3 regions of the Arthrobacter sp. MYb224 genome follow, and region 1 is predicted to be linked to each of the others. Evidence: riboswitches for the same ligand, from Rfam matches in the RefSeq annotation. Region 1 holds a riboswitch; each other region holds the start of a gene.
The links. Region 1 has a riboswitch for S-adenosylmethionine ahead of CQ017_RS13665 (O-acetylhomoserine aminocarboxypropyltransferase/cysteine synthase family protein). Riboswitches for the same ligand answer to the same signal wherever they lie in the genome.

Region 1 (7,486 bases):
CACCTGGGCGGTGGCTTGGCCTTGGTACGCGCGTTCCCACCGTCCATCGTCCTTCGCCTTTTGGATCTCCGCATACCCTCGCGGGCGCATGCGGCCTTGGTCGATCAGCTCCTGGGCATATCCAGTATTCTTCTCCGACCAGACAGAGGCCTTGCGCCGAGGGGTGTAGCGCTGGAGGAAAGTCGTCTCATCGCGCTTGCGACGAATGGCATCAATCCATCCGCTGCATAGCGCCTCGGGCAGGGCTTGGGTGACAGTCAGCGAAGTCGGAGTGGTAGTCCCTTTCTTCGCTACAACCAGCCATACGCCGTCGCTGGTCTCTTCGTGCTCATCGAGCCATGCCCGCCATGCGGCAACGTCGGGAAGAATCAAAGCATCGTCAGGATCCATGCCATCTATCCTGCCCCTAGTTGCTGATTGCCGCTAGGGATGCATCCGGCGCCGGGACGATTGCTCTGGACCGGTCCCTGCAATGGTGATTGTTTCCGTCCAGTGGTGGCCGACACGCGGGTCAGAGATTGGCCCTATTTCCCGGCTCTGGAACGGCGAGACCCATCAGCCTCCGGCTGGTGCCGGGGCTGATGGGTTTTCGGCCTTCCAGGCAAGAACTTTGCTAGGACCTTCCGCAGGCGGGACTGCGAGCTAGCGTGCAAGATGAAGCCGATCCGTGAATTGGCCGTCGCCAGCTCAGACGCGTGCAGCAACCAGCTCCTCGCGCAGGATGCCGGCTCCCGCGCTGAGCGCGCTCAGCTTGGCCAGCGAGACGTCGCGGGGGAACGGTGCCATGCCGCAGTTCGTGCTGGGCACCAGCTTGTCCGCGTCGACGAATTCAAGTGCATTGCGCAGCGTCTGCGCGACCTCTTCGGGGGTTTCCACCGTTTCACTGGCCACGTCGATGGCGCCGAGCATGACCTTTTTGCCGCGCACCAGCTCAACGACCTCGAGCGGGACATTGGAGTGGTGAGACTCCAGGGAGATGGTGTTGATGGACGAGGCCTGCAGCAGTGGGAAAGACTTCTCGTAGTGGCGCCACTGGGCGCCGAGGGTTGCCTTCCAATCGTTGTTCGCCTTGATCCCGTAGCCGAAGCAGATGTGCGCCACGGTCTCAGCTTTCAGCCCCTGGCAGGCGCGCTCCAGCGCGGCGACGCCCCAGTCCGCGACCTCGTCGAAGAACACGTTGAACGCCGGTTCGTCGAATTGGATGATGTCCACCCCGGCTGCTTCGAGTTCTCTGGCCTCCTGGTTGAGGATGGCCGCGAACTCCCAGGCCAGTTTCTCGCGGCTTCGGTAGTGCGCATCATACAGCGTGTCGACCATGGTCATTGGGCCGGGAAGGGTCCACTTGATCTGGCGGTCGGTGCACGATCGCAGGAACTTCGCGTCCTCAACGAACACCGGCTTCTCACGCCGCACCGCACCGACTACGGTCGGCACGCTCGCGTCGTAGCGGTTGCGGATGCGCACCGTTTCGCGCTTTTCAAAATCGACCCCGGTCAGGTGCTCGATGAAGGTGGTGACGAAGTGCTGGCGGGTCTGCTCGCCGTCGCTGATGATGTCGATGCCGCGCCGGGTCTGCTCCAGCACCGCTGCGCGCATGGCGTCCTGCTTGCCTTCGCGCAGCTGTGCGCCTTCCAGCTTCCAATCAGACCAGAGGGTTTCGGGCTTCGCCAGCCAGGAAGGCTTGGGCAGGCTGCCGACAATGGAGGTGGGAAGTAGCTTTGATGTCATCGTGTGTCTTTCGGTTCTCAGGCGACGGGAGCGGGGCAAGTGGCGGCCCACTGGTCCAGCAATTCGCGGTTCGGGGTGATGAAGTGCTCCGCGGTGTACTTGCCCTGCACTGCGCCGAGCCGGGTGCGCTCTTCGCGGTCGTAGGAGATCCTGGTCGGGGCGAAATCCTGTGCCCCCAAGCTTGGGCGATAGACGGTCGGTGCAGCGGAGTTTGCGTTGTAAATCTCGGGGCGGTAGATCTTCTGGAAGGTCTCCATGGTGGCGATGGTGCTGATCAGCTGCAGATTGGTGTAATCGTTGAGCAAGTCGCCACGGAAGTAGAACGCCAGCGGAGCGACGGCGCCCGGTGGCATGAAATAGCGCACGCGCAGCCCCATCTTGCCGAAGTACGCATCGGTCAGGGAGTTCTCATCCTGCTGGTATTCCAAGCCGAGGACCGGGTGGCTGTTGCCCGTGCGGTAGTAGGTTTTGGAAGTGGAGACGCTGATGCAGACCACGGGTAGTTGCGCAAAGCGCTGACGATAAGCCTGCGAATCCAGGAAGTGCTGGAAGAGCTGGCCATGAAGTTCGCCAAAATCTTCAGGCAATTTAGGGGCACCGGAGCCGTTGCCGGCCGCCGGAAGCACCACGCTGAAGTCGTAATCGCGCACATAGGAAGAGAAATTATTGCCCACCATGCCGTGGCTGCGGGTGCTGGTGGCTCGGTCCACGATGGTGGTGTCTAAGACTTCAAGCAGCGGGAACTGCTCCGCTGCGTTCGCCGAGTCGAAGTGCACATTGGCGGAGATGATCTCCAGCTCGAGTTCATAGCGATCGCCCTGAGGATTGTCCCAGTGAGCCAGGGAATTAAAGCGGCGGTTGATCATCGTCAGAGCGTTGCGCAGGTTCTCCTGGCGGTTTTCCCCGCGGGCCAGGTTGGCGAAGTTTGTCGTGACTCGTGAGCTCGCACAGGGGGTGTAGTCTTCGTCGAATTTGGTGGTGCTGATGCTGAAGGTGAACGCGTCTGCCATGGTGGCCTATCTGGTGCTCAGTGGCCTGGGCCGGCCGAAAGTAAGTCGATGCGTCCATCATGCAGTGAGATCGCGGATATCAGGTAACTCGATATAACTATGGATTCATATAGACTCGCACTATGGTTCAGGGGACGAGTGGTTTGACACTGCAGCAGTTGCGCTATTTCATCGCGGTCGCCAGCGAGGGGTCGATCTCCGCGGCGGCTGACCTAATTTACGTCGCACAGCCGAGCATGTCGGCGGCGATGAAGGAGCTCGAAGCCCGCGTGGGACGCACCTTGCTGGTCCGCTCGGCCAGGGGAGTGACGCTCACCGCCGAGGGAGCAGAATTCCTTGGTTATGCCCGGCAGGTTCTGGAGCAGGTGGAGCTGCTTGAGCATCGCTACCTCGGGCGTCCCTCGGTCCGTCGCCTGCTCGGCGTCTCCACGCAGCACTATTCCTTCTCGGTGGATGCCTTTGTCAGGATGGTTCAGGCCAGCGGGGCCGAGGAATATCAATTCTCGCTGCGCGAGACCCGCACCGAACAGATCATCGAGGACGTGCGCACCCTGCGCAGCGACATCGGCATCCTCTATCGCAACGACTTCAACCGGAAGGTCATCGACAAGCTGCTGCGCGAGTCCCGGCTCGTATTCCACCCCCTGTTCCTCGCCGATCCGCACATCTTCATTTCGCGCAGCAACCCGCTGGCCTCCCGGGCGCGGGTGACGCTCGAGGACCTCGAAGACCTGCCGCGCTTGACCTTCGACCAGGGTGCGAACAACTCGTTCTACTTCGCCGAGGAAGTGCTCTCCACCAGCTCCAGCAAGCGCGAAATCCAGGTTTCGGACCGCGCGACCATCTTCAACCTGATGATCGGCCTGGGCGGGTACACCATCTCCACGGGCATCATCAGCGACGAGCTGGACCCGTCCATCGTCGCCATCCCGCTGGATGTCGATGAGCGCATCGAGATCGGCTGGATCGACCATGCAGCGATTCCGCTGACCGAGCAAGCGCGGCGCTATCTGGACGAGGTGCGCTCGGTCGTCTCAAGCTTCGGAGTTGAGGTCCTGGACTGAATCCCCGGCCCCCAAGACGTAACACCGTGTCATTTGGCGGACCGCCGGCGACATAATAGTTGCGCAAAACCCTGGCTCTTCAAGGATTCTGGCGGTTGCCGCGCGTCACAAAGGGACTGCGGGCCGGGCCCCATTACGGGACTGGCGCGGGATGTGAAGCTAGGTGCCCCTGTATGAAGCGCGGGCGTGGGCGTCGTTTGCGCCGCCGGATGCCGATGTCCAACCATGGAAGAACAACAACCCATCAAGAGCGACCGAGAGATCTGGCTCGTAGACGTCGCAGCAACCATCGGGAAACCGAAAGGTGCTAATGCCAGGAACGATGGAGCAGTTCCGAACGTGCCATAAGGCGCCATGCTTCGTACCGTTGTGGCCTCAGGTCGGCCGAGGGGCGGTATGTCGCCGGGTGTTCGGTGCACTCTCTCGTGGATCAGAAACGAGAAGGAGCTATGAGCCAACGCCAAGGAACCGACGCGGTCCATGCAGGGTATCGTCCGAGCGGAGATTTCCGCCCGATGCTGCCGCCACTGCACAATTGCGCAGCGTACCAGTTCGAATCGCACGCAGAAGCGATCGAAAAATTCGCGTTGCGCCAGTCCGGCTTCACCTATTCACGCACCGGCAACCCCACCGTGGCCATCCTGGAACAGCGGGTGGCCGCCCTTGAAGGCGGAGCCCAAGCGGTAGCCACCGCCTCGGGGCAGTCGGCCGTTGCACTCTCGCTGCTTGCCCTGACCCAGGGTCCTAAGCACATCGTGGTTTCCTCCTCGCTGTACGGCGGCACCGTGGACCTGTTCACCGACACCTTTGCCGACTTCGGCATCCGGGTCAGCTTTGTCGACCAGGCCGACCCCGCAGCTTGGGCCGGGGCCATCGAAGAAGACACCCGGGCGTTCTTCCTGGAGTCCGTCTCCAACCCGCTGTGCACCGTGGCGGACCTGCCCGCCATCTCGGCGATCGGGCACGAGCACAACATTCCGGTGGTCGTCGACAATACGCTGGCCACCCCGCTGAATATTCGCCCGCTGGATTTTGGCGCCGACATTGTGGTGCACTCGGCCACCAAGGGGCTAGCCGGACACGGCTCGGTGCTCGGCGGCGTGGTCGTGGATTCGGGGAAGTTCGATTTCTCGGATTCCACCCGCTGGCCGCAAATCGCCGCCCCGCGAGTGCGGCTGAACAATGCCTCGCTGCTTGAACGCCACGGATCGGCCGCCTACGCCATGCTGGTCCGCTCCAAATTCCTGCACGACCTGGGGCCGGCCTTGGCCCCGGCCAGCGCCCAAGGCATTCTGACCGGCATCGAAACCTTGCCGGTACGTGCCGCACACGTGCAGCGCAGCGTGAGCACCCTGATCCAGGAACTTGCAGATCACCCGGGCATTGCGGCCATCCACCACCCTTCGCTGCCGGCCCACCCGAGCCACGAGCTGGCCAAAAAGCTCACGCCCAAGGGCACCGGTTGCGTGCTGGCCATCGAACTGGCCCACCCCTCGCTGGTGTCCCCGGTGATCGACGGGCTGCAGCTGATTTCCCTGGCCGCAAATGTGGGCGATACCCGCACCATGGTCGCCCACCCGGCCACCATGACGCACTGCCGGCTCTCCGCGGAGCAACTTCTCGCCGCGGGCCTGAACACCTCCACCCTGCGCCTTTCGGTGGGGCTTGAAGACCCCGCCGATCTGCTCGCCGACCTCACCCAAGCGCTGGACAGCGCACTAAACCGGGCCCTGGCCCCGCAAACCCAAGGAGCATCATGAGCGGCTTCAACACCCTCGCCGTCCACGCCGGCCAGCATAAAGACCCGCACACCGGAGCCGTGGTCCCACCGATCTACCAAACCAGCACGTTCATCCAGGACGGAATCAACGTCTTGCGCTCCGGGCACGAATACTCCCGCGGCTCGAACCCGACCCGCGATGGCTTCGAAGCGCAGCTCACCGCCCTGGAAGGCGGAGCCGCGGGGTTCGCCTTCGCCTCGGGCATCGCCGCCGAAGACGCGCTGCTGCGTGCGGTCCTCGAACCGGGCGACCACATCATCCTGGGCGCCGACGGCTACGGCGGCACCAACCGGCTGATCTCCAAATTGCACAGCAAATGGGGCATCACCTCTTCCGCGGTGGATATCACCAACCTGGACTCGGTGCGCGCAGCGGTGCGCCCGAACACCGCGCTGCTTTGGGTGGAGACTCCCTCCAACCCGCTGCTGGGCATCGCCGATCTTGCCGGCTGGGCGGACATCGCCCGCGAGCACGGCGCCCTGCTGGTGGTGGACAACACCTTCGCCACTCCCTACCTGCAGCGGCCTTTGGACTTCGGGGCCCACGCGGTGGTCCACTCCACCACCAAGTACATCGGGGGACACTCGGATGTGCTCGGCGGCGCGGTGATCGTCGCCGATCACCTCTTCCGTGGCCAGCCGCTGGCCGAAGCCGTCGACTTCCAGCAATTCGCCGGCGGCGCGGTGGCCGGCCCGCAGGATTCCTACCTGGCCGCACGCGGCCTGAAGACCTTGGGACTGCGCATGGAACGCCACTGCGCCTCCGCAGCTAAGCTGGCACGCTGGCTTGATGACCAGCCTGAGGTGACGCGGGTCTATTACCCCGGGTTGGAATCCCATCCCGGCCATGAGCTTGCGGCGCGCCAGCAGCGTGGTTTTGGCGGCATCGTCTCGTTGCAGCTCACCGACGAACCCGCCGCGCGCGCATTCGCCGAATCCATGGAGTACTTCCAGCTCTCGGTCTCCCTGGGCGGGGTGGAATCCCTGGTCTGCTACCCGCGCGAAATGACCCATGCCTCGCTGATCGGCACCGAGCTGGAAATCCCGGCCAACCTGGTCCGCCTTTCGGTGGGCATCGAGGAACCCGAGGACCTCATCGCGGATCTTTCCCGCGGGTTGGCCGCCGCGCGTAACGCCGCCGGCCCGGCACGCACCACTTGTCCACAGCCGGCGAGAGAACCCGCACTGCAGCTTTAACCGCCGCGCACACTGGGGCCATGGACAACTCCCGCAGCACCGCAGTGGCCCTGGGCCAGCTGGCCCGGGGCCTGGCGCTGATGACCGCCGCGACGCAGGCCATCGCCGCCGAGACGCCCGCCCCGGGGCACGCCGCCTACTTCGCCTGGCTCACCGAGCGGGCCGCCGCGGCCGTGGCCCACGCGCAGATCCATGCGGCCGACGCACTGCGCCGCAGCGGAGCGCACAAGCTGGACCAGCAGTCCCTCCAGAAGATTTCCGACGCCGGCTCGCAGACGGCACCCGAAGAGCTCGACGCACTGCACGGGCAGACCACCACCGGCCGGACGCAGTTCAAGGCGACCGCGGAGCTGCTGCACGGCTGGCTGGGCGTGCCCGCAACCACCGCGCGGGAACGCCTGCTGCAGGCCGATTGCCTGATCGCCGGGGTCGACGAAGCCGGGCAACGCCTCGACCCCTGGCTGCCGCAATTGGCAGAGCAGTTCGCCGATCCCGCCGCAGATCCGCGCCTGGTCGTGGGGACGGCGAAGAAGATCCACGCGGCCCGCAACGATCTGGGCCAAGGAGCCGAGGGCGAGGCCGCCAAAGCGCGGCTGCAGGCCGAAGCGGTGAGCTTCATCAAGAACGAACCGGAAACCGCGCGCAAGCATGTGGCGGATCTGGTCGCGCAGGTGAAGGCCGGGAAGCGGCCGATGAAGGCGCTGCTG
Region 2 (7,486 bases), on a different contig from region 1:
GGCCTGCGCGGACCAACGCAACTGGAGGCATGGATCCCGCGCAGCGCGCAGGATCCATTGCTGGATGTGCCGGCCGTTGAGGGCCGGCGCACTTCCTGGATCAACCTCTCCGGTGCGTTCTGGCGGATCCGGCTGGCGAACGAACCGGCCTTCGAGGAAGACCAAGGCGCAACGGAGCGCTATCTTGCCTCCGCCCCGGCAGAAGGCGCCGGACACCTGCTGGCCGAAGCCGAAGCCCTCCGTGCCCTCGTGGCGCTCCCGGCGCTGATACCCCAGCGACGAAACCGGGAGATCTGGAGCCCGGAAATCGCCACCGCTATCGCGCGCACACCGGCGCAGAGCTTGAGCCATATTGCCAGGCCCGCCCGGGACCTGAGCGAAGAGCAAGCGAAGACGTTGCTGGTCGTCACAGCCGCAGCATCGATGACTCAGGCCGCAACCGAACTGCACATACACCGCAATACCCTGGTGCAGCGTCTGGAGCGCATAGCCCTGATCGCCGGGGTGGACATCCGCCACACCGGTCAGGCGGTGCGGCTGCAGCATGCCATCTACGCAGCGGTAGCCCTAGACCAGAAACACATATTCTAGGAATTTCCGGCATAAGAATATGGGCGTGCGCCCATAGGCGATTGAGTCCGCAGTCCCTAGTATTGGCAAGATGCTCGAAGTTGAGCGCCCGCTGAACCGGTCCTCCCGGCCGAAACAGCCTTCGCAGGAAAAGCCTGAGCAGCTTGACCTGGCGGAATAGCGGGCGGCAGCAACGGGCCGGAACTCGCACCCAGAACGACCGCCTGCGCCATTGCAGGTTCGGGCTGGGGGCCACAGATATTGGCAAAGGAGCCAACTCGCCGTGTATGAACTCCTCGTTCTGCTGATCCTCGTGGTGGCCATTGTGCTGGTCACCGCACGCTGGAAAATCAGCCCCTTCCTCGCCCTCATCGGCGCGGCCATCCTCGCGGCCTTCGCCTACAAGATCCCCATCGCCGAGGTCGCCTCCACGGTGACCACCGCCTTTGGCAGCACCATGGGCAATATTGGCCTCGTAATCCTCTTCGGCACGATGATCGGCATCATCCTGGAGCGTTCCGGGGCCGCGATCTCCATGGCCGATGCGCTGATCAAGCTGCTGGGCACCAGATTCCCCAACCTGACGCTGTCGCTCATCGGCTACATCGTTTCCATACCGGTCTTCTGCGACTCGGGCTACGTGGTGCTCAACTCCCTGCGCAAGGCCATCACCCTGCGCACCGGTGTTTCCACGCTGGCCACCTCCATTGCCTTGATGACCGGCCTGTATGCCACCCACACCATGGTCCCGCCGACCCCAGGACCGCTGGCAGCCGCCGAGTCCATCGGCATCGCCGACAACCTCGGATTGATCATCGCCATCGGCCTGCCGGTGGCAGTGGTCTCGGCCATGGCCGGGCTGTTCTATGCCAGCCGCTTCAACAAGTCCACGTGGACTCCGCTGCCATCCGAGGATGAGAACGACATCTCCGAACTAGATTACGAGCAGCTGCGTGCAAGCTTCGGCAAGCTGCCAAGCCCTGGCTTGGCCTTCCTGCCGATCCTCGTTCCGCTGGTCTTGATCTGCGCGGCATCGATCGCCAAGCTTCCATCGCATCCCTTCGGCGAAGGCGCCGCACTGGAAGCACTGTCCTTCATCGGCACCCCGGTGATCGCGCTGATCTTCGGTTTGCTCGCCGCGACCTTGCTGCTGAACGGCAATAAGAAGCTTGCCGACTTCAACGAGCAGATGCACGAAGCCGTGCGCACCGCGGCGCCCATCCTGCTCATTACCGGTGCCGGCGCAGCCTTTGGTGCTGTGCTGGCAGCCTCGGAGCTGACCACGATCCTCTCCGATTCGCTCAGCGGCTTGGGTCTCGGACTGGCTGTGCCATTCCTGATCGCCGCGGCATTGAAGTCGGCGCAGGGCTCATCCACCGTATCGATGGTGACCACCTCGGCGCTGGTCGCCCCGATGCTCGGATCCCTCGGTCTGGACTCCGAACTGGGCATGGTGCTCAGTGTCCTGGCAGTTGGCGCCGGCGCGATGGTCGTCTCGCATGCCAACGATTCCTACTTCTGGGTGGTCTCCCAGCTCAGCCGCATCCCGGTGATCACGGCCTACAAGACCTTGAGCGTGGCCACCGCCATCCAGGGCACCGCCGCATTTGCTACCGTCTGGATCCTCGGGGCATTCCTGCTCTAGTAAATCCAAGAAGCCTGCATCAACCAATAACCGCGCCATCAGAGGATGGCGCGGTTATTGGTTTAACTGGCGGGATGGCCGCAATAGGCAAGGCAAGGCTGCAACTTCGAGCACAGCCCAGCTTTCCCCATTGGCTTGCTGGGCAAGGATTACGGGCATGGGAACAACGACCGGCAATCCGGCCATCCGGGATGCCTGATCGCTGGATCCATGATCCACCCCCGCATTCGCTGACGCTTATCGCTGTCGGCTAATTGAGAAACCGAGATCCCCCTGACAGGTGCCCGGTCGATTGATGCTGGATCCGGATATCAAGCTCTCCGATCGCCGATGACGTAACCTCCAGAAGTATGACGGCGTCCCAGCGCCTTCGGGGCGGTCCAAGTCCGCCGGAAATCTCGCTTTGTGACGACTTCTGACCGACTATTCCGTCGGATGACGTGCTCCTTCCATCCGCTCATGCCGCGGTGTTTCACTCGAAGTACCAACCATCCAGAGCGGCTGAGAGACCTGGCTCGACGACGCCGCAGCAAGCCTGCATTCGGCAGCTAGTGCTAACGCCAGGTTCGATGGATCAGCAGAAAGCAACTTTCTGCTTCCTTCGGAGCAAGACTCTAAGGGAGAACGAAAATGACCGTACTGAGCACGCAACTGCCCCGCGTTCCCTACACCGGGAGCGCAGACGAGGCCGAGCTCGCCCACTGGCGCGAGATCGCCGAGCAGGTCGCGGCCACCCTGGCCGCGGACGCGCTGGAGCGCGACCGCAAAAACGAGCAGCCCTTCGCCGAGGTGCAGCTGCTGCGCGAGGCCGGGCTGCTGAACCTGCTGGTTCCGGCCGAATTCGGGGGAGCCGGAGCGCACTGGGCCACCGCTTTTGAAACCATCCGCATCCTGGCCGCGGCCGACGGGTCCATCTCCCAGCTGCTGGCCTACCACTACATCAACCAGTCCGGCATCGCCTTCTACGCTCCGGCCGAAGCCCAGGCCGAGTGGTGGCAGCGGACCGTGGCCGGAGGCTGGCTCTGGGGCGATTCGGTGAATCCGGTGGACCCGCAGCTGACGCTCACCGCGGAGGACGATGGCTTCCGGCTGAACGGTTTCAAGCGTTTCTCCACCGGCTCCGGAGTCGGCGAGGTGATCGTCGTCAACGCCGAGGTCTCCGGAGGCCCGCGACACGGCGAAGTGTTGGCCTTCGTCCTCCCGCGCAACCGGGAAGGGCTGGAAATCGTCGATGACTGGGACTACCTGGGCCAGCGCTTGAGCGCCTCGAACTCGCTGAAGTACCACAACGTGCGCATCGAGGCCGCCGATCTGCTCGGGGCGGTGACCGACGAGCCGGTCTCCACCCTGCTCACCCCCGGGATCCAGCTGGCCTTCGCGAACTTCTACCTGGGCATCGCCGAGGGCGCGTTGGCCCGCGGCAAGCAAATCCTGCTGGGCCGCAAGAACGCCTGGTTCCTCTCGGCGGCGGAGACCTACTCCCAGGACGTCGTCTTCCAGCGCACCGTGGGCGAGCTGAAGGCGCGCACCGCCGCGGTGGCCGCCCTGGCCGAGAAGCTCGGCCGCAAATTCGATGCGCTGCTGGCCAAGGCGGGGAATGTCACCCAGCCTGAACGCGCGGCGCTGGCGGTGGAAATCGCCGAGGCCAAGGTGGTCTCCACCGAGATCGGCGTGGAGGTCGCCAACCGCATCTTCGAGGTCACCGGTTCCTCCTCTACGCAGAATGATGTGGGCCTGGATCTGTTCTGGCGCAATGTGCGCACCCACTCGCTGCACGACCCGGTGGACTACAAGAAAATCGAGGTCGGCGCGTACTTCCTGCGCGGGGAAACCCAGCCGCTCTCGCTCTACACCTAAACCTCAACCGCACCCACGGATTGGACCGAACTGATGACCGTACTTGCCACCGCCAACCGCCTGGCTGAATTGAAAACCCGCTTCGCCCCGCACTTTGAAAAGATCGCCGCCGGCGCCGCCGAACGCGACCGCAGCGGAGAACTGCCGCACCAGCAGGTGGCCGAGCTGGCCGCCGCCGGCTTCGGCGCATTGCGTGTCCCGGTCTCCCACGGCGGGGCAGGGGCCACCTTGGCCGAGCTCTTCGAATTGCTCGTGGAGCTGGCCGCCGCGGACTCCAGCATCGCCCAGGCCTTGCGCGCCCACTTCGCCTTCGTCGAAGACCGCCTGGTAGCCGCCCCGGGGCCGGGGCGCGACAAGTGGCTGGCCCGCTTTGCCGCCGGGGAGCTGGTGGGGAATTCCTGGACCGAGATCGGCACCGTGAAGGTGGGCGAGGTGATCACCAAGGTCACCCCGGATGGCGAGGGAGGGTTCCTGGTCAACGGCACCAAGTACTATTCCACCGGCTCGATCTTCGCCGACTGGCTGGATACCTACGCCGAGCGCACCGATACCGGCAAGCGCGTGATCGCCGCGGTCAACCGGCACCAGCCCGGCGTGGTGCTGGCCGATGACTGGGACGGCTTCGGACAGCGCACCACCGGCACCGGAACCTCCACCTTCACCGACGCGGTCGTCGCCGAGGAGGACCTGATCGACTTCGACACCCGCTTCAAGTACCAGACCGCCTTCTACCAGCAGGTGCTGCTGGTGGTGCTGGCCGGGTCCGCCAAGGCCGCCGAACGCGACTTCGCCGCCGAGCAGAAGGCCCGCAAGCGCACCTTCAGCCACGGCGCCGCCAACGTGGCCGCCGAAGATCCGCAGCTGCTGCAGGTCATCGGCGAGGTGTCGGCGGCTGCGTTCGCGGCGGCCGGAACCGTGGAACGCGTGTCGCAGTCCCTGCAGGGAGCCTATGAAACCGCGCTGGCGCTGCACGAGGGCGAGGCGACGGCGGAGGAAGACGAGGCGGCCAATGATGCGGCCGAGCTGGCCAGTGCGCAGGCCCAGGTGGTGCTCACCCCGCTGGTGCTCAACGCGATCACCCACGCCTTCGACGCGCTGGCCGCTTCGGCCACCAGCGTTTCGAAGAACCTGGATCGGCACTGGCGCAATGCCCGCACCGCCGGCAACCACAACCCGTGGGTGTTCAAGGCCCGGCTGATCGGCGACCTGGCGGTCAACGGCACCGAGCTGCCGCGGGTTTGGGCCATCGGCGCCTCGAAGTAGCATCCACAGAGCGGGCAGGCCCAGCCCTCATCTTGAGCGCCGGGCCTGCAGCGTGTAGCGCAACAATCACCGAGCAGCTCGCCGGTACCCCCTGGATGCACCTCGCCCACAACAACTCGCTGCAGATAAAGCACTGGTAACTCGCGGTCCGCGGTGTCCTTCCGATAGTAGGCGGCGCTCGGACTCGGCGATTGCATGATTCCGTAGCGCATGTTCCCTGCAGAATCCGTGGCATATGGTGCCAGAAATGAATGCGCGAGGTAGAGGACATCTCCAGCGGCAATCCGATGCTCGCCGCAGTCGAAAACTCCGCGGGTCTCCCAGCTGACCTCGATGCTTGAAAGCTCTTGTTCGAGCTTGTAGCGCTGGCGCTCGTCTGCCACGACCGCGATGATCGGTTCGATGAAGTCCAGCTCGGGATAGGGGCTGGGCTGCTCCCCTCCCGAAGAGGATCCTCAGCGTATTTCTGAAAGTTCTGCATCGCGGCAACTTATATCCTCTTCAATAAGCGGGCATGCCTGAAGATAACGGGCATCTCGATTGTAGGTGTCCGCTCCAAGGCGCCTCCGACCAGGTTGTTCCGAACGGCTGTGCGCAGCATGCTTCATGGAATCCGCTTCGGTGGGTTTTAGGCCGCTGGCTAGACTGAGTGGGTGATCAACTACACCCTGCGTCAAATACAGTATTTTGTCGCCGTCGCCGAAACCGGGTCCATCTCCGCGGCCGCCGGCGCCTGCCATATTTCGCAGGCCGCCATGTCGCAGGCGATGGACGAACTTGAACGGGTGGTGGGATCGCAGCTGCTGGTGCGGCGCCGGGCGCGCGGCGTGGTCCTCACCGCGGTAGGTACGGACTTCCTCCACGATGCCAAGCAGCTGGTGCGCCATGCCGAAGAGGTGCAGGATCAAATCGTGGAACGCCAAACCAAGCTCTCCGGACCGCTGGTCATCGGCTGCTACTCCTCGCTGGCGGCCTTCTGGATTCCGGTGATCTGCGAACGCTTCACCAACGTGCACCCGGACCTGCAGGTGACCCTCCTCGAGGGAGATGGCGCCGAGCTGCAGGAGCGGATGCTGCAGGGGCATCTGGATGCGGTGCTCACGCACACTCGGCATCTCCTGCCGCACGTGGGGTGGCGCCGCGTCATGTCGGGGCGGCCATATGTCCTGGTCGGAGGCAACCACCGTCTGGCCAAGCGAGGCAGTGTGGCGCTGTCGGAATTGGCGGGAGACGATTTCGTGTCCCTGGACATTCCGACGGTGCGCGATAACCAGCTGGTGAATCTGCGGATGTCGGGCCTGGATCCCAAGGTGCGTTGGAGTTCGCAGAGCTTCGAGGCCGTGCGCGGTTTGGTTGCCCGGGGTTTGGGCTACACGGTGCTGGTGCAGCGGCCCCCGGTCAATCTCAGCTATGACGGACTGCCGCTGGCGATCCTGGAAATTGAGGGTCCGGTCGGCGAGAGCGATATTTGTGTCGCCTATACTGCATCAAACCGTCCGAGCCTGCGGCTGCGCGCATTCCTCGACTTCTGTGAAGAGGTTGGAGCCGAAAAAGAAAACAGGGCTGGCTAGAGTCTTTGCGACTCCAGCCAACCCTGGATCTGTTCAGCGAGGCTACAGGTTCTCCGCTTCGAGATCCGCCTCGCGGCCCTCTTTCACCCCACGTATGGCAAGCCCGGCGACAATGAATGCGCCCGCCCAGACGGCGCCGGCGATCCACAGCGTTCCGCCACCGAGTAGCACCAAGCCGGTAACGATCATCGGGGTGAAGCCTGCCCCCACGGTGGAGGAGAGCTGGTACACCAGCGAAGCGCCGGTATAGCGGATCCGGGTGGGGAACAGCTCGGCGGTGAAAGCGCCGAAGGGTCCGAAGATCGTGGCCTGGATGATGCCGTTGGCGATGAACAGGGCGATGGCGAAGAGCCACAGCTCGCCCATTTCCAGCATCCACATGATCGGCAGGGCCATTACCGCGCCGGCGGCGATGCCAACCATCATGACCGGGCGGCGACCGAGCTTGTCGGAGTAGCGGGCGGCGAACCAGATGCCGATAACGGTCAGCGTAGCGCCGATGGCCTTCACATTCAGCACGGCCGTGCGGTCCATGCCGACCTCTTCAACCACATAGGCGACGGCCCAGACGGTCATCAGG
Region 3 (7,486 bases), on a different contig from region 1:
GGCTCCGCTGCGCAGCGGAGTCTCGTTGGTGCCCTTGTAGACGTCGTAGGTGCCCAGCACGTCGGCGAGGAACAGCCCGTCGAATTTGCCCTTTTCCAGCACCTTGGCCAGGTGGGTCCAGTAGCCCAGGGTGTTGTAGGTCGACGCCTTGTCATCCGGGTGGCGCCAGAGGCCCGGCGACTGGTGCACCACGCAGTTCATATCGAAGGCGTTAAAAAGGATTTCGCGCTTGTTCTCGCTCATTGGTGTGCCCCTATCCATAGAAGAAAAATCTTGTAAGTCTAAAAATCTGTGTTCGAGGAGTGTTGCCTAGCTGCCGGCGAACCGGTTTGCTCCGGTTACCGTGCCGGTGACGGACAGCCGTTGGGGCTGCACGCCGTTGATCTCGTAGTCCCCCACGATGCGCGCCTTGTAGATCGCCGGATTGTGCGTCGCGATGGTTCGGGCGTTGCGCCAGTGGCGGTCCATATTGCAGCTATTGCGAGTGGAAGATGCACCCAGCGCGTCGAAGAGCTTGCTGGTCGCTCCGATGACCAGCGGCTGCACGATCGTCTGAGCACGGTTTGCCGCCAGTTCGCACACGGCAAAGCGCTCCTCGGCGTTCAGGTTCGCGTCGGCCATGGCCGCTTCGACCTCCAGCACCGCGCCCATGACCACGGACTCCGCGGCGAAGATTTCGGCGGAAACCTCCCCGACGAGCTGCAAGACCTGCGGTTCGCGGTGCACCGGAACTCCGGTGCCGGTGCTGAAACTGCGGGTACGCGCCTGCACGGAGGAGCGCAGGTCGTTCAGTGCCGCCCGTCCGATTCCGGCCTGTACCGCCATGAGCACGAGTTGGAAGATCGCGGCTTCCGGATCCGTGGGATCCTCCGGCATGAAGGTGTCCACCGGAACTTCGTGGAATTCGGTGCTGCCGGTACCGGTGAGCTGTTGGCCGAAACCATCCCAGTCATCGAGGATTTTCACGCCGCTGTGCTGGGTGGAAACTACCGCGATCTGGCGCCCTGGGAGTTGCGGGTGCGCCACCGCTACGGTGGTCCAGTCGGCGAAGATGGTGCCGGTGCAATAGAACTTCCGCCCATTGACCAGCCAGCGCGACCCCTCCTCGGTGACCTTGGTGTTGAGCAACCCGAGGGCGTTGCCGCCTTCCTCGGTGTAGGCGTTGCCCACGATCTGCCCGGAGCTGATTCGGGCAACCCATTTGCTACGGAGCTGCGCATCTTCCAGCCGCACCGCATTTTCCACGAAGGCAATATGCGCGCGCCATAGCTGAGCCACATGCGAGTCGGCCTCGGCTAATTCGATGAGCAACCGGAAGACATCGCTCAAGCGCGCCCCATGGCCGCCGTCGGCAACCGGCAGGCGCAGCGCACCGAAGCGCTCACGGTTCAGCAAGCCAACCTGTTCGAAAGGCAGGATCCGCTGCCGGTCGCGTTCCCTTGCACCGGCGGCGATCTGTGCGAACACCGGACGGAAAATGCCGGCAAGCCGTTCATACTGCTCGTCAGCGCCGGGGCCCGGGGTGATTTTCAGCAGCTGCCGGGTAGGAAGTTCCTGTGGAAGGTCGTCAAGCTCCACCGCGCTACCCGCAATAGACGGGTCGCTGAGCGCATTAAAGTCGCCAGCGGGATCGCCAAATGACATCGAAAGTCCTCAATTCTTTCCATCGGTCCTGGCTGTAGCACCGTCCCGCGCCAATATTTAGGTGGGTGGTTGCTGCGACGTCGACGAGCCAGATCTCTCGGTCGCTCTGGATGGTTCGTAATCATTTGTAGCCTGAGGTCTACTTCGTCCTCAACCCGGTTAGTCACATTTCGTCGTGCACGGATGGAGATTGAAATGCATCAAGGACAGCACTTGCCTAACGCGGCCGAACACAACGCCTAGCGTTTAGCGATTTTTCGGCCAAATGCGCGATCAGTGAAATAAAAATCGAAACATCACGATGATGTGACGCATCTATCGAATATTTATCATGTTACGAAAGATTTGCATTGAAATCGTTCGAAGGCCTGTAATAGTCGTGTAACCATCCCGAGCGGCTAAGAGATCTGGCTCTGTGACGCCGCAGCAACCACCACACACGGTTAATAAACCAAACGGTGTCCGGTGCTACCGCCAGGAACGATGGAGATGAAAATGACTACAGCCTTTGCCTTGCCCGAGACCGTCCAAAGCGCAACGGCGCTCGACGTGGAGTTCCTCGAGCTATCGCGTACTTTCACCGCCAAGAAGGAAAGCAACACGGTGCTTCGCGACGTGAATCTGCGCCTCGGAGCGGGCCAGATTGTTGCAATTCTCGGCGCAAGCGGTTGCGGCAAATCCACTCTCTTGCGGGCGGCCTCCGGCCTGGACCGCCCCTCCACCGGGTCGGTGGTCATCGGAAGCCGCGCCGTGACGGGGATAGATGAGCGGTGCGCCGTTGCATTCCAGGAACCACGGCTATTGCCTTGGCGCTCGGTCCGAGACAACGTGTCCATCGGCCTTGCGCCGGGAACCGACAAGCAATCCGGGCGCCAGCTGATCGCCGAGCTGCTGGAGCTGACCGGCTTGAGCCACGCAGCAGATCTGCGCCCACGTGAAATTTCCGGGGGCATGGCTCAGCGGGTTTCGCTTGCTCGCGCGTTGGCCCGGCGCCCGGGCGTCCTGCTTCTCGACGAACCCTTTGGTGCGCTCGATGCGCTGACCCGAATGAAAATGCAGGATCTGCTGCTGGCCATCCATAAGTCTTTCCCGACTACCGTGCTGCTGGTGACCCACGACGTCGATGAGGCGCTGACTCTCGCCGACCGCATCGTCGTGCTGGGCCGACCCGAGGGCCAGGCCTCGGCGACCGTGATCGAGGATCGAGTCCTGTCCGCGGCGCACCCGCGCAGCCATACGAGCAGCGAATTCGTCGCCCACCGCACAGCGCTGCTGAGCCTGCTCGGCGTTGATCCGACGAACCACTAGCACTTTCTACCGCACTCATTTGGTCCCGCGGGCCTTCCATTCGCACAAATCAAGGATTTTCCATGCTCTCGAATCGTTTTTCCCGTCGCGCCGCACTATCCGTAGCAACGCTTGGCATTTCGGCCCTGGTGCTGACCGGATGCGCGGGCGAGAACGCCGCAGCCGACGGCCAGACGCTGTCCATCGACTTCGCCACCTACAATCCGCTGAGCCTGGTCCTGAAAGAAAAGGGGTGGCTGGACGCCGCCGCTAAGGAACAAGGGGTCAGCGTCGAATGGATCCAGTCGGCCGGCTCGAACAAGGCCAACGAGGCGCTGCGCGCCGATGCCGTGGATGTGGGATCCACCGCCGGTTCGGCAGCACTGCTGGCCCGCTCCAACGGCTCACCTATCAAGACCATCTCGCTGTATTCGCAGCCCGAATGGTCCGCCCTAGTGGTGAACGAGGACTCGGATATCAAGTCGGTCAAGGACCTTGAGGGCAAACAGGTCGCGGCCACCAAGGGCACCGACCCCTACTTCTTCTTGCTGCAATCCTTGGCCGAAGCCGGTCTGAGCGATTCGGACATCACCTTGCAGAACGTGCAGCACGCCGATGGGCGCACCGCGCTGGTCAACGGTTCGGTCGATGCCTGGAGCGGCCTGGATCCGATCATGGCCGATGCCGAACAGGACGGCGCGAAGCTGCTCTACCGTAACTTGGACTTCAACACCTATGGCGCGTTGAATGCCCGCGAAGATTTCATCGAGGAGAGCCCCGAACTCGCCCAGCTGGTGGTGGACTCCTACGAGAAGGCTCGCGGATGGGCCGCCGCCAATCCTGGTGAAACGGCGAGCATTCTGGCCGAGGTTGCAGGTCTGGAGGCCCCGGTCGCCACCCAGGTGATCGAGGAACGCTCGAACCTCGACGTGGACACCGTGCCGGGTGAGGATTTCATTTCGGTGCTGCGCAATATCGGACCTACCTTCGTGGCCAACAAGGACGTCTCCACCCAGGACGCAGTCGATCAAGCGCTGGAATCCCTGGTGGATGAGCAGTTCGCTGCCCAGGCCGACGCGACGAAGATCGCCGGGGAATAAGCAACATGTCTTCAGCGAACCAAACCCAGCAAGCCAGCACGCCGGTGCAGGCACGCGAAAGCCTTGGCGCCAGGCTTCTGAAGCTACCGCACTGGCTGCTCGCGCTGATCCTGCCGCTCATCGTCTTGCTCACCTGGCAGGTGGTGACGACCACCGGCATCGTCGCGCCGTGGTCCTTGCCGACTCCGGCGGCCGTGGTGGCCGCGGCCGGCGAACTGCTCGAAGGCGGCGAGCTGGGCAAACATGTGGGCATTTCGACCCAGCGTGTACTGCTCGGATTCTTCTTCGGCTCGCTGCTCGGCCTGCTGTTCGGCGCGCTGGTCGGACTGTCCCGGCTCGCCGACGCACTGCTCGGCCTGAGCATCGGGGCGCTGCGCGCCGTGCCTTCGCTGGCCTGGGTTCCGCTGCTCATCCTGTGGATGAAGATGGGCGAGGACTCCAAGGTCACGCTGGTCATCATCGGCGCATTCTTCCCGGTGTTCACCACCGTTGCCTTGGCCCTGCGCCACGTGGACCGCCAGCTCATCGAAGCCGCGCGCGCGTTCGGACTGAACGGCCTGAAGCTGCTGCGCACCGTGCAGCTTCCCGCGGTGGTTCCCTCGGTCTTCTCCGGGCTTCGCCTCGCCTTGGCCCAGGCCTGGCTGTTCCTGGTCGCCGCCGAACTGCTCGGCGCCTCCATGGGGCTGGGCTATCTGCTCACCGACTCGCAGAACAACGGTCGCATCGACCGGTTGATCCTGACAATTATCCTGCTCGCCGTCTTCGGAAAGATCACCGATGCCCTGCTCTCGGTAGCAGAACGCTGGGCGATCAACCGCTGGACCTAAGCCAACAACTCGAATCACGTTCAAGGACCGCAATGACCACCATCGAATTGGCCAGTACAAATCAGCCCTCCAACGCCGAGGCACGCCAGGAGTTCTGGGACGAGGCGGCGAACCTGCTTGACTGGGACACCCCATGGCACACCACCAGCCAGATCATCCCGGCAGACGCACAAGCCAAGCGCGGCCCGCAGATCTCCTGGTACCTCGGGGGCAAGCTCAACGCCGCGGTGAACTGCGCCGACCGCCATGTGGCCGCCGGCAACGGCGAGAAGGTCGCCCTCTACTTCGAGGGCGAGCCCGGTGACCGCATCGCGGTGACCTACCGGAACCTCCAGGAGCGCGTCAGCCAGGCGGCGAACGCCCTGCAGGAGCTCGGCGTGGCCAAGGGGGACCGCGTGGTCATCTATCTGCCGGTGCTTGTCGAAACCATCGTCATCACCCTGGCCTGCGCACGCATCGGGGCGATCCATTCGCTGGTCTTCGGCGGCTTTTCCGCGGAGGCGTTGAAGTTCCGGGTGGAGGACACCAAGGCCAAGCTGCTGGTCACCACCGACGGCCAGTTCCGCCGCGGCACCTCGGTTCCGGTCAAGGCCAACGCAGATCTTGCGGTATCCGGGGAAAACAGCATCGAAAAGGTTCTGGTGATCCGCCGGACCGGGGATGAGATCCCGTGGACCGCCGGACGCGATGTGTGGTGGCACGAGGCGGTGGAAACTCAGTCCACCGAGCACGCAGCGCAGGCTTTCGATTCAGAGACCCCGCTGTTCATCATGTACACCTCCGGAACCACCGGGCAGCCCAAGGGGCTGGTGCACACCACCGGCGGGTACCTGACCCAGGCCGCGTACAGCCACAATCTCCTGTTCGGCAACCCCGACGAATCCCAACGCGCGAGCGACGTGCACTGGTGCACCGCGGACCTGGCTTGGGTCACCGCGCACACCTACGAGATCTACGGCCCGCTGGCCAACGGCGTCACCCAGGTGATCTACGAGGGCGTGCCCAACGCACCGCACCCGGGCCGCCACTTCGAAATCATCGAACGCTACAAGGTCACCAGCTACTACACCGCGCCGACCCTGGTCCGTTCGCTGATGGGCTGGTTCCCCGAGGGGGTTCCGGCCGGCTATGACCTGTCCTCGGTTCGGGTGGGCGGCACCGTGGGCGAGTCGGTCAACCCCGAGGCGTGGCGCTGGCTGCGCGCTCAGCTGGGGCGCGACACCCCCGGCGGCATCCCGATGGTCGATACCTGGTGGCAGTCCGAGTCCGGCGCAACCGTCCTCTCCCCGCTGCCTACCGACGAGCATTTCAAGCCCGGCTGCGCTTCGCGGGCGCTGCCCGGCGTTTCGGTGGACATCGTGGACGCCTCCGGCGGCCGCGTGGGGCCCAACGAGCAGGGAAATATCGTGATCACCCAGACCGGCCCGTCCATGGCCCGCACGGTCTGGGGAAACCCGGAACGCTACTACACCAGCTACTGGGAGCAGTACGCCGCGCAGGGCTGGTTCCTGGCCGGGGATGGCGCGCGCTTCGATGAGGATGGGGACATCTACATTCTGGGACGCACCGATGACGTGATCAACATTTCCGGACACCGGCTGTCCACCATCGAGATCGAATCCGCACTGGTCACCCACCCAGGTGTGGTCGAGGCGGGAGTCTGCCCGACCCCCGATCAGAAAACCGGGCACGCGGCCACCGCGTTCGTGGTGCCGCTGGATGCCTCGCTGGTCGCGGCGCAACCCGATGCGCAGACGCTCGTCCGCCAGCAGCAGTTCATCGCCGAGCTGCGCGCAACCGTCACCACGCAGATCGGACCGATCGCCAAACCACGCGATATTGTCCTGGTCCCCGATGTGCCCAAGACCCGCTCGGGCAAAATCATGCGCCGCCTGCTGACCCAGCTTTTCGAAGGCACCAGACTAGGGGACACCACCAGCTTGCAAAATGAACCATGCATTGCCCGGCTCAACGAGATCTGCCGCGCTCGTCCCTAGCCGCCACTGGATCTGGCCGACCTTCATCCGCTCTTGCGAAGGTCGGCCAGATTCATTTAACCGATTCTGACCACGAATTTTCAGCGGAGCGAAAAGATACGAGTAATTATCTTGACTCATTCAAAATAAATAGGGCAAGCTAGTACCATGACAACATCCGAGGGAATCGAGAAGGTGCTGCGCGAAGCATCGATGCGGGTCACCCGCCCGCGCGTCGCGGTGCTCGCCGCGGTGACAGCTCATCCCCATGCGGATACCGAAACCATTATCGAGGCAGTGCGCCAAGAGCACCCGCTGGTATCCCACCAGGCGGTCTACGATTCGCTGAAGCTTCTCACCAGCCTTGGACTGCTCCGCCAAATCCAGCCCCACGGTCATATCGCCCGGTACGAAACCCGCGTAGGCGACAACCACCATCATGTGGTGTGCCGCAATTGCGGAACGCTGGCGGACGTGGACTGCGCCGTCGGAGCCGCACCGTGCTTGCATGCCTCGGATCACCACGGTTTCAGCATCGACGAGGCAGAGGTCATCTACTGGGGGCTCTGCCCGGACTGCCAACAAGCCAAGACAGCGCAGCCGGCTACGGGAACTGTCTGAAAAGAAGTACCGCAAGGAACTAATTTTCGTC

Region 2: it holds a riboswitch for S-adenosylmethionine, as region 1 does, so the genes downstream of both, CQ017_RS03325 (acyl-CoA dehydrogenase family protein) here and CQ017_RS13665 (O-acetylhomoserine aminocarboxypropyltransferase/cysteine synthase family protein) in region 1, are expected to answer to the same signal.
Region 3: it holds a riboswitch for S-adenosylmethionine, as region 1 does, so the genes downstream of both, CQ017_RS09700 (ABC transporter ATP-binding protein) here and CQ017_RS13665 (O-acetylhomoserine aminocarboxypropyltransferase/cysteine synthase family protein) in region 1, are expected to answer to the same signal.

Annotation. Positions count from the first base shown of each region.
Region 1 is NZ_PCPU01000007.1:35,153-42,638, reverse strand. Features, by position in the region: gene CQ017_RS13685 (YdeI family protein) at 1-390, opposite strand, end outside; gene CQ017_RS13680 (methionine synthase) at 688-1,728, opposite strand; gene CQ017_RS13675 (DUF1852 domain-containing protein) at 1,746-2,738, opposite strand; gene CQ017_RS13670 (LysR family transcriptional regulator) at 2,861-3,802, shown strand; SAM riboswitch class I at 4,041-4,131, shown strand; gene CQ017_RS13665 (O-acetylhomoserine aminocarboxypropyltransferase/cysteine synthase family protein) at 4,252-5,562, shown strand; gene CQ017_RS13660 (cystathionine gamma-synthase) at 5,559-6,779, shown strand; gene CQ017_RS13655 (HNH endonuclease) at 6,800-7,486, shown strand, end outside.
Region 2 is NZ_PCPU01000002.1:3,464-10,949, forward strand. Features, by position in the region: gene CQ017_RS03315 (sugar diacid recognition domain-containing protein) at 1-591, shown strand, start outside; gene CQ017_RS03320 (GntP family permease) at 854-2,215, shown strand; SAM riboswitch class I at 2,701-2,791, shown strand; gene CQ017_RS03325 (acyl-CoA dehydrogenase family protein) at 2,846-4,072, shown strand; gene CQ017_RS03330 (acyl-CoA dehydrogenase family protein) at 4,106-5,335, shown strand; gene CQ017_RS03335 (LysR substrate-binding domain-containing protein) at 5,989-6,906, shown strand; gene CQ017_RS03340 (MFS transporter) at 6,949-7,486, opposite strand, start outside.
Region 3 is NZ_PCPU01000004.1:252,116-259,601, forward strand. Features, by position in the region: gene CQ017_RS09690 (LLM class flavin-dependent oxidoreductase) at 1-243, opposite strand, end outside; gene CQ017_RS09695 (acyl-CoA dehydrogenase) at 310-1,644, opposite strand; SAM riboswitch class I at 1,661-1,761, opposite strand; SAM riboswitch class I at 2,027-2,134, shown strand; gene CQ017_RS09700 (ABC transporter ATP-binding protein) at 2,140-2,952, shown strand; gene CQ017_RS09705 (aliphatic sulfonate ABC transporter substrate-binding protein) at 3,015-4,031, shown strand; gene CQ017_RS09710 (ABC transporter permease) at 4,037-4,858, shown strand; gene acs (acetate--CoA ligase) at 4,891-6,855, shown strand; gene CQ017_RS09720 (Fur family transcriptional regulator) at 7,003-7,455, shown strand.